Regions from separate parts of the Exiguobacterium sp. s152 genome, predicted to be linked through region 3. Evidence: riboswitches for the same ligand, from Rfam matches in the RefSeq annotation. Region 3 holds a riboswitch; each other region holds the start of a gene.

Region 1 (3,276 bases), on a different contig from region 3:
TGGATCGGGAGTTTGCTCGGAACAATTCTTGTGTTTGTAGCTGTTCGCTACGTGTTCCGAAAGCCGATGACGCGGTGGCTCGAGAGACATAAGCAAGGCGTCTATTGGCTCGAACGCATCAAGCACATGAGTCCGGTCTCACTCGGGTTTCTGTACTCGCTCCCGTTTATTCCGGTCAGCTTGATCACATACTTACTCGCGCTCATTCAAATGCCGCTCCGTACGTTCATCATGGCGGCCGGGTTCGGCAAGTTGCTCGTCGTCTTGATTTTCTCTGTCATTGGCGACCAGTGGGAAGAGTTTATCCAAAGCCCGTTCCGATTATCGATGCTCGTCTTATTACTGATTGTCCTATGGGCCATCAGCCGTGGACTCGAAGAACTGCTTAAACGGCGTGCCTTCAGAAAACGGAACGAGCAGCTGAAACGTGAACTTGAAGCGAAACGACAAACGACCTTGTGAAGCGACTGCTTCACAAGGTCGTTTTCGTTAAGCGCGTTTTTTGAAACGCGGGAAGTTGAAGGCGATGGCCAATCCTCCGCAAATGAACAACAAGAACGGATAGAACATATACGGAACGAGCGCCGGTGACGCTGTGTTCGTCAGTTCGGCCGCAATGAGAAGCTGTGCCCCATAAGGCAACAGACCTTGGACCCCACACGAGAAGATATCGAGTACACTCGCTGACTTTTTACGTTCGATGTCATAATCGTCGGCGATGTTCGCGGCGAGCGGACCAGCCACGAGAATCGAAATCGTGTTGTTCGCCGTCGCGACGTTTGTCGCACTGACGAGCCCGGCGATGCTCCACTCCGCGCCGGCCCGTCTTTTAATTCGGGACGTGAGCGCGTCACGCAAGTACGTGAGTCCGCCGTTATGCGAGATGAGTCCGACGAGCCCACCCATGAGCAATGTCAGGAGTGAAATCTCGGCCATGCCCATCATGCCGTCCGCCATGGCGGTGACGCATGTGGTGACGGCTAGACTGCCGTCCAACAGACCGATGATGCCGGTCAGGGCGATGCCGCCGAGCAAGACGAGGATGACGTTCATTCCCGTCAAGGCGAGCACGATGACCGCAAGGTACGGAATCAGCTTATACCATTCAAACGCTGCCGGCTCGATGGTCGATTCACCGCTCGATAAGACGGCGAGCAAAATCGTTGTGATGACGGCTGCCGGCAAGACGATCCAAAAGTTAGTCCGGAACTTGTCGCGCATGTTCGTCCGTTGGGTGCGGACGGCTGCAATCGTCGTGTCCGAAATGAACGACAAGTTATCACCGAACATGGCACCGCCAACGACGGCCGCTGCTGCGATGGCGATATTGACGCCGCTCTCCTCATGGATGCCGAGGGCAATCGGCGCCAGTGCGGCAATCGTCCCGGTCGATGTGCCCATCGCCATTGAGATGAAGGCCGCGATGACGAACAGGCCGCTCAAGAGGAGCGAAGGCGGTAATAACGTCAATGCCGCATTGACGGTCGCATCAATCGCCCCGATTGCTTCGGCGACGCTTGAAAACGCGCCGGCGAGCAAGAAGATGAACACCATGATCAAGATGCTTGGGTTGCCGGCGCCTTGGGCGACACGTTCGACCGTCTGGGTGACGCTTCCTTTCGTCATCATCGCCGCGACGATGACGGCAATCAAGGCCGCAATCAAGACGGGAAATTTATAAAAATCGTCATAGTAGATGCCTGCCCCGATAAAGAAGACGAGGAAGACGAGTAAGGGCAAGAGCGCCCATTTGTTAGCTGTTGGTTGTTCCAATCGATTCACCTCATTCATAAAAATAAAAAGAGAGCCTTCTGAAAAAAGGCTCTCTCTACAAGAAACACTTTTTTCATCTTTCGAGCAGACCGCTCGCTGGATTTGGCACAGGTTACCCGCTGCCGAGACGTCATCGGGCCAGTCCCTCAGTCTCTCTTGATAAAAAAGTTGTGATATTTAGTTATAAGACACGTTCCCTAACGTACCTGTTTCAAATCTGCTTGTCAATAGCAACCCCCCACGCGATGCACGTGGGGGCGAGTCAGGACGTCAAAAAATTGTAATGGGCGACGCGGTTGCGTCCTGCGTACTTCCCGCCGACGTAAAGCGCTCGGTCGGCGTTGCGAATCGTATCGTCTAGTCGTTTGTCACCGAACGCTTGAATCGTATCGACGCCGATTGAGGCGGTCACTGGGATATCGATTCCGTCAACGTGGAATGGTTTGGTTTCGATTTGTTGACGGATGCGCTCGGCAATCTCGACGGCGGCTTCGACATCGCATCGGTTCAAAAGCAAGATGAACTCCTCGCCGCCATAACGGGCTGCGAAATCATCGGTGCGGAGCACTTGGCGGATGCGGCGACCAAACTCTTGGAGCACGCTGTCTCCGACTTGATGACCGTGCGTGTCGTTGATTTTTTTGAAGAAGTCGATATCGAGCATTGCGACGGAAATCGGGTACATCGAGCCGTCCGAGATTTGTTGAATCCCGTATTCATAAAAAGCCCGTGCATTGGCAAGCAACGTCAAGCTGTCCGTCCGGCTCTCGGTATAGAGGCGGTCGCGTTCATGACAACGACTGATCGTTCGATTGAACGATTTGAGCAGTTTGACAATCTCACGTTGAATGATGGGCGGATAGCCATAGACGTGCTCGCCGGTCATGACGAGCCACGTGCGGATGCCTTCGATTTCCTCGGAACGGACCGAGATGAAGCTATGATAGTCTTCATCGAACTCGTTCGATAACGGGGCGTCCCATTCAAAGCGCATCTCATACTCGACCGAGGCTTCGTTCGGATAGGTTGCATCGAGTAAATCAAAGACGACGTGGCGATCGATCGGCTGGCGCGTCTTTAAATCAAAGTAAAGTGTGCGATCGAACAGTTTGAACTCGACGAACCCTTCGTCGTACTCGTTGAGTCGTTCACATTGACTGAGGAACACCTCAATCGCTTGCGCCTCGCTTTGTGACAACGACACGGCTTCTTTTGCCTCATCATATTGTTCAATCAACGATTTGAAGGCGTCTTGCCGACCTTTCTGGATGATGAGCCGCTTAATAAAGAAGGTGAGTGCGGCGGCGATACTGCTGACGACAAGCAAGTTCGTCTCACGGAAGAGCGAGGCTGCTAAAATGAAGACGAGACTGACGATATACGTGTAAAACGCGATGTTTAGAAAGTCGCGGACCGGGATATCGACACGGAACCACCAACCGACTTGATACTTTTGTACGACCGTGTTTAAGATGATGGCCACAATCAAGCCGGCAAGCGGCA
Region 2 (3,276 bases), on a different contig from region 3:
AGCCCTTCTCTTCGTATTCGTCTTGGACGTGCTCTAAAATCTCAGCGTGTGGGACGTTTGATGCGCCGACGACAAGTGTCTTGTCATCGCCTGAACCTGATTCTGAATCCCCGCCGCCACAAGCCGCGAGAATCGTAAGTGCTGAAGCTGCCGTTAAACCGAGTACTGTTTTCCATGATTTCATTATAAAACCCCTCCAAATTTTCTATTTAGATTAAGCGGAACGCTTATCGATTACAGATACGAGTCGATCGCCGATGAATTGAATGACGAAGACGATGACCAAGATTAATACGGTCGCGACGAACGTGACGTCACTTTGTGAACGCTGGAATCCTTCGAGGAACGCCAAGTTCCCGAGTCCTCCACCGCCGACGACCCCTGCCATCGCCGTGTAACCGACGATCGCGACGATCGTGACCGTGATGCCTGACACGATGGCCGGCAATGCTTCTGGGAACAACACTTTATAGACAATCTGCCATTTTGTCGCACCCATCGACTCAGCCGCCTCGATGACGCCGCGGTCGACTTCGCGAAGCGCGAGCTCGACCATCCGCGCATAGAACGGGGCCGCACCGATGATAAGTGCCGGCAGTGCTGCCGTTGACCCGAGCATCGTCCCGACGACGAGTAACGTGAACGGGATGAGCAAGATAATCAAAATGATGAACGGGATTGACCGGAAGATGTTGACGACCGCGCTGATTACCGTGTAAATCGGACGGTTCTTCATCATGAGCGGCTCGTTCGTGACATATAACAGCATCCCGAGGGCGAGACCGATGACGAACGTCGCGGCTCCGGCGACGAGCGTCATATAGAGCGTCTCCCACGTCTGTTCTAACATGACTTGCCAATCTACATTAGGAAACATCGCTTTCTACCTCCACTTCCACTGCCTGTGATCGGATTGAGGCGATGGCCCGCTCGACTTCAGCCGGCTCTCCGATCAATTGGATGAATAATGTCCCGAGGGCACCGACTTGTGACTGCGTCACGTTTCCGCCGATGATGTTGAAGCCGATGTCATGCTGCTTCAACACTTCCGACAGGATCGGTTGTTCGGCCGTCTCGTTCAAGAATTTGAGCTTGACGATTTGACCGCTCGGATAACGAGCTTTCAAATGTTCGAACGTGAGCGACATGTCTTCGACCGCGCCGATCTGTTTGACGAACTCTTTCGTGATCGGCTGTTCCGGGTGTTGGAACACGTCGGCGACTTGCCCGGTCTCGACGACCTTTCCGGCCTCCATGACGGCGACACGGTGACAAATCTTTTGGATGACGTGCATCTCATGGGTGATGAGGACGATTGTCAAACCGAGTTTCTTGTTGATGCTGACGAGCAGTTCGAGAATCGAATCCGTCGTCTTCGGGTCGAGTGCGCTCGTCGCTTCATCGCAGAGGAGCACTTCTGGATTCGTAGCGAGCGCACGGGCTATCCCGACTCGCTGCTTTTGGCCGCCTGATAGTTGTGACGGATAGCTGTCTTCTCGTCCGGCGAGGCCAACGAGTTCGACGAGTTCTTGGACGCGGCGTTTGCGCTCGCTCGCCGGTACCCCGATGAGCTCGAGCGGGAAGCTGATGTTCTCAGCGACCGTGCGCGACCATAATAAGTTGAAGTGTTGGAACACCATCGAGACGTTTTTACGTACCCCGCGCAGTTCCTTCGGCGTGAGCTTCGTCAGCTCGCTGCCGGCGACCACGATTTCACCGCTTGACGGTGCCTCGAGTCGGTTGAGCAAACGGATGAGCGTCGACTTCCCCGCCCCTGAATATCCGATTATTCCAAAAATTTCGCCGCTTTCGATCGTAAGCGACACATCATCGACCGCCTGGACCCGACCGTTTTTCGTGTCGAACCATTTGGCCACATTGCGTAATTGAATCAATCCATTTCCCTCCTGACAACAAAAAAAGTACGCACGTTTGAGCAAACGTGCGTACTTTATCGTACGGACAACGATTGCTCTCATCTTCCAAGGTATACACCTTGCTGGAATTAGCACCATTTCGGATTGCTCCGCGGTTGCTGGGCGTCATAGGGCCAGTCCCTCAGCCTCTCTTGATAAGAGTGGTTGCGTATTTGATTAGCTTTATCATAGCGACACATTATTTTCATGTCAAACTATTTTTTTCAGCAAAATAAAAAAAGGTGCCATCCGAGGATGACACAGAACGTAGCACCTTGAGTCACTGAAGGACAACCCATAGATGAACCTCTTTTGCCCGATCAGAGCATTCATCCTTATATGGGGGATTTTTACCCAACCATCACTCGGTCTTCGAACGGACCATGCAATTACGCGACCGGTGCCCCGACGCTTGATTTTTTTGGGGGACAATCGAAGGGAAGGTCCACCTGAAATCGCGTAAGCTCATGCAGCGGTTGTTCGAAAACGTCTTGATGACGGGAAAATCTCGTCCTATGTTGTGTTCAAGTAAGATGTTGTAATGAATATATCATTCGTGAACTTTCTGTGTCAACTGATTATTTAAAATTTTCAGATTATTCTAATCATCCTATCTCACTTAACGAAAGATAGGACGTGCTGGACGTTTTGAAATGCGTACAAACGATCGCGAACTTGGCCATTCTCCAGCTTCAATAGCGCCGGAACGCTCATGACCTGATACGCCTCGAGTTCGTTCGGGATAAAGTTGGCATCGCGTTTTTCAATCTTCAATTCTGGGTCGACCGCCTCGACGACCGAGAGCATCCGCTCGGCCACGGCGCATGTACCGCACATTGGGGCGTATATATATAAGAATCCGTCTGTCATCATTTTGCTCACCTCTCTTCTAAGTATATGAATCCGGGCCAATCGGTTCAAAAGTTGTGCTCAAATGGAAAATTCTGAACATTTCAACATTTCTTGTTGACGCTCGGCAGAAAGAGGCATAGTATGGTCATTAACTTTATCGCTTTTGTACATAACAGCAAACCAGTAGAAAAGGACAGGTGAATCCCCAATGACGGAAGAGAAGCTTACCGGAAAACAATTTTTAATGAACGTCTTGAACGGCCTCAGTCTTGCCATTCTCATCGCCCTCATCCCGAGCGCTTTGCTCGGTGAATTAACGAAAGCCATCTTGCCGTATTTTCCGTCCTTGCAGTTCATCTTAGATGCGACGACGATTGCGATGCGCCTCTTACCGGTCATCATCGGTGTCGCTGTCGCCATGCAGTTCGGACGATCGGCGCTCGAGGCCGGGACGATCGGCATCGCGACTCAGGTCGGAAGTGGCGCCATCCGCATCGAGGAAGGCGCG
Region 3 (3,276 bases):
CGCCTCTTTGGCGAGGACGAACGCTCCGAAATAAGCGATGGCCGGGGCGCCGCGGACTTGGAGCGTCTCGATGGCATGTTCGGCCTGTTCAAGCGTCTCGATTGTCACGTAACGCTCTTCGTGCGGCAACAACGTCTGATCCAATACGATGAGTTCGTCCGTTTGCGAATTAAAGCGGATGTTTTGGACCGTCATACGCGCACCCCCGACAAAAGCGTCACCAAGTCGTCAATCGATTCGACGCTGTGGCGTTCTTTGATGAGCGCCGTCCCGAGGGCAAGCGCGTCACGTTTTCGTTCGAGCCGCGTCGCTTCCGGCAACGTCTCGAGATCGGCGACACCGGCGAGTCCGACGGCACGGCGAATGAGTTCGCAACCGGCGTAGCCGATCGTGTCGCTGAAGATCGTCCGCAACAACTCGTCGACAAAACCGTCCGTGTTGAACGGTTCGACGGCGCGCTCAAAGTTGGCCCGGAACGTCTTCTCAAACGTCTCCCACACCGTCAAGACGTCTGTGAAACGTTCGAAGCGTTTGAACGGGTCATAGAACGTCGACAGCGTCAAATGGGCGATGATTTGGCCCAGGTCGAAGCCGAACGGTCCGTAAAATGCGAACTCTGGATCGATGATTTTCGTCTCTTGTTGGGTCGCGAAGATGCTGCCCGTATGTAGGTCACCGTGCAGAAGCGCCTCATGTTTCGTGACAAATCCGACTTTCAGTTTCGTCACCTCGACCTTCAGTGCCTGGTCTTGCCAAAGGCGTTCGACATCTTCTCGAAGCGCCGCCTCGATGTTGTTCGACTCTGCGTCTTTGAACGGGTCGGTGAAGATGAGCTTCTCGGTGATGTCACACAGTTCCGGATTGTAATAGTCACGTTCAATCCGCTTCTTCGCAATTGGTCCGGCCGCATAATCCGACGTCGCGAACAGCGTCTCTCCTAAAAATTCACCGACATGACGCGCGAGTTCCGGATAGCTCTCCCCCTTCAAATAACCGGTGCGGACAATCTCATAATCAGACAGATCTTCTAAAATCGTGTAGGCGAGCGTCCGGTCGCTGCCGAGGACGTCCGGGACGAAACGCGGCGCCACGTTCGCAAACTCACGGAGTGCCAACTGTTCAATCCATGCCCGTTCGAGCGTAAGCGGCCAGCTCTCGCCGACAACTTTGGCGTATGGGAGCGCCTGTTTGACGATTAGGCGCTGTTCGCCTTGGCGAATCCGAAACACGAGATTCAAATTACCGTCCCCGATTTCCTCACACTCGGCGATTCCGTCTTGCAAGTATCCTAGTTGACGGACGTGCTCGACGACGGTCTGTTCTGTAAATGGTTGATATGACATGATGTTTTCCCCTTCCTGTAAGTTGCCCACAAAAAAAGCCCCTTTCTCCGCGAGAAAGAGGCACAGCCAAAATGGTTGTTCCTCTCATCTGTCAGACATTCGTCTGGTGGATGTAGCACCGTGCCTAGTGGTCGGTTGCTGCGGCGTCATCGGGCCAATTCCCTCTGCCAACTCGCGATAAGAGTGGTTTATTCGATTCGGTGAACTTATGTGATGAATATTACGGACTTGACGTCACAATTGTCAACGTCATTTTCTCCGTGCACCTCCGTCTTTTTTTGTGCATATATGGAAACAACTCCCCAAAATATTTTTTTTGGAAAAAAAGGAATTGACGACGTGACGATTCTGTGCAAAAATTCAATTAAATTTCACAACTTCAAATCACATTCTTATCAAGAGCAGACGGAGGGACGAGCCCGATGATGTCGCAGCAACCGACCAGAGATGGCACGGTGCTAATTCTTGCAGCGAAAGCTGAGAGATAAGAGTTCATTTTTTATGATGACCTCTTGCCTCGGCATGGGGTCATTTTTTGTTTGCCTGGAAGGAGGAACCATATGAGTATCACTGCCACATATGAAATCAAACGAACGGACGCGGTCGCGACCGTCGCCGACAAAATCGCCCTCGAGCTGACCGTCGGTACTTGGACGGAGCTGCCTCACTTAGAGCAAGAGCAGTTACAGGCGTACCGGGGTGAGGTCGTGTCGACCACACATACGGATACGACGAGCCGCTTCACGATCCGCTACCCGTTACATAATGTCAGCCCTGACTTTTCATCCATCTTGACGACGACGTTCGGGAAACTGTCCCTCGACGATTCAATCCGGTTAATCGATTTGACGTTGCCCGAGACGCTCGCGCCTCATTTCAAAGGCGCCAAGTTCGGCGTCGAAGGGATTCGCGATTTGCTCGGTGTCCATGATCGCCCGCTCGTCATGAGCATCTTCAAAGGTGTCATCGGCCGTGACCTCGCGTTTCTCGAGCAGCAACTCCGCGATCAGTTTGCCGGAGGCATCGATATCGTCAAAGACGACGAAATTTTATACGACAACCCGCTCACCCCATCGCTCGAACGGGCCCGCATCGGAGCGGCCGTCATTCAAGCGCACTTTGAGGCGACCGGGAAGCGTGTCCTCTATGCCATCACGTTGAGCGGTCCTGTGTTCGCTCTGCGCGACCAGGCACTCCGGCTGATTGAGGCCGGTGCGACGGCGCTTCTATTCAACGTCTATACGTACGGTCTTGACGCACTGCGCGAACTTGCGAACGACCCAGACATCCGTGTGCCGATTTTGGCTCACCCGGCCTTTGCCGGCGCCTTGACCGGGTCCATCAGTCATTCGCTCTTACTCGGTAAACTCCCACGCCTCGCCGGGGCCGATTTGACGCTCTTCCCGTCTCCGTACGGTTCGCTCGCGACACCACGGGACGAGGCGTTCGCGATTCGTGACTTGAGCGCCGAACCGCATTGGTCGAAACCAATTTTACCGGTCCCGTCAGCTGGGATTCATCCGGGGCTTGTCGCCGATATCATTCGTGATTTCGGGACAGATGTCGTCATCAACGCCGGCGGTGGCATTCATGGTCACCCGGACGGTGCAGCCGCCGGGGCCCGTGCTTTCCGCCAAGCCATCACTCACGTCCTCGGTCACACCGAAGGACAGACGGACGAACTCGATACCGCGTTAAAGGCGTGGGCGTCGCGATGACGATCCATATCCTGTGCGACTTCGACGGGACGATCACGGCGGAAGACAATATCATCGCCTTGATGAAAGCGTTCGCCCCGCCGGCTTGGGTCGAGTTGAAAGATGCGGTCCTCGAACAACGGATTTCAATCCGCTCCGGCGTCGGTCAACTGTTTCAACTATTGCCGAGCGCGGCTGCCCCGGCTTACCGTGATTATTTGTTGGAGCGGATCACG

The links. A riboswitch is a leader RNA that binds a small molecule or an ion and turns the genes downstream of it on or off. The one in region 3 is predicted to bind S-adenosylmethionine.
Region 1: it holds a riboswitch for S-adenosylmethionine, as region 3 does, so the genes downstream of both, KNP72_RS08525 (Na+/H+ antiporter NhaC family protein) here and mtnK (S-methyl-5-thioribose kinase) in region 3, are expected to answer to the same signal.
Region 2: it holds a riboswitch for S-adenosylmethionine, as region 3 does, so the genes downstream of both, KNP72_RS02375 (methionine ABC transporter ATP-binding protein) here and mtnK (S-methyl-5-thioribose kinase) in region 3, are expected to answer to the same signal.

Annotation. Positions count from the first base shown of each region.
Region 1 is NZ_JACSLX010000004.1:20,642-23,917, reverse strand. Features, by position in the region: gene KNP72_RS08530 (TVP38/TMEM64 family protein) at 1-462, shown strand, start outside; gene KNP72_RS08525 (Na+/H+ antiporter NhaC family protein) at 490-1,791, opposite strand; SAM riboswitch class I at 1,844-1,939, opposite strand; gene KNP72_RS08520 (GGDEF domain-containing protein) at 2,036-3,276, opposite strand, start outside.
Region 2 is NZ_JACSLX010000001.1:461,260-464,535, forward strand. Features, by position in the region: gene KNP72_RS02365 (MetQ/NlpA family ABC transporter substrate-binding protein) at 1-184, opposite strand, end outside; gene KNP72_RS02370 (methionine ABC transporter permease) at 215-877, opposite strand; gene KNP72_RS02375 (methionine ABC transporter ATP-binding protein) at 867-1,895, opposite strand; SAM riboswitch class I at 1,973-2,078, opposite strand; gene KNP72_RS02380 (thioredoxin family protein) at 2,532-2,789, opposite strand; gene KNP72_RS02385 (PTS sugar transporter subunit IIC) at 2,977-3,276, shown strand, end outside.
Region 3 is NZ_JACSLX010000007.1:1,707-4,982, reverse strand. Features, by position in the region: gene mtnA (S-methyl-5-thioribose-1-phosphate isomerase) at 1-195, opposite strand, end outside; gene mtnK (S-methyl-5-thioribose kinase) at 192-1,343, opposite strand; SAM riboswitch class I at 1,425-1,527, opposite strand; SAM riboswitch class I at 1,733-1,834, shown strand; gene KNP72_RS11950 (2,3-diketo-5-methylthiopentyl-1-phosphate enolase) at 1,904-3,061, shown strand; gene KNP72_RS11945 (2-hydroxy-3-keto-5-methylthiopentenyl-1-phosphate phosphatase) at 3,058-3,276, shown strand, end outside.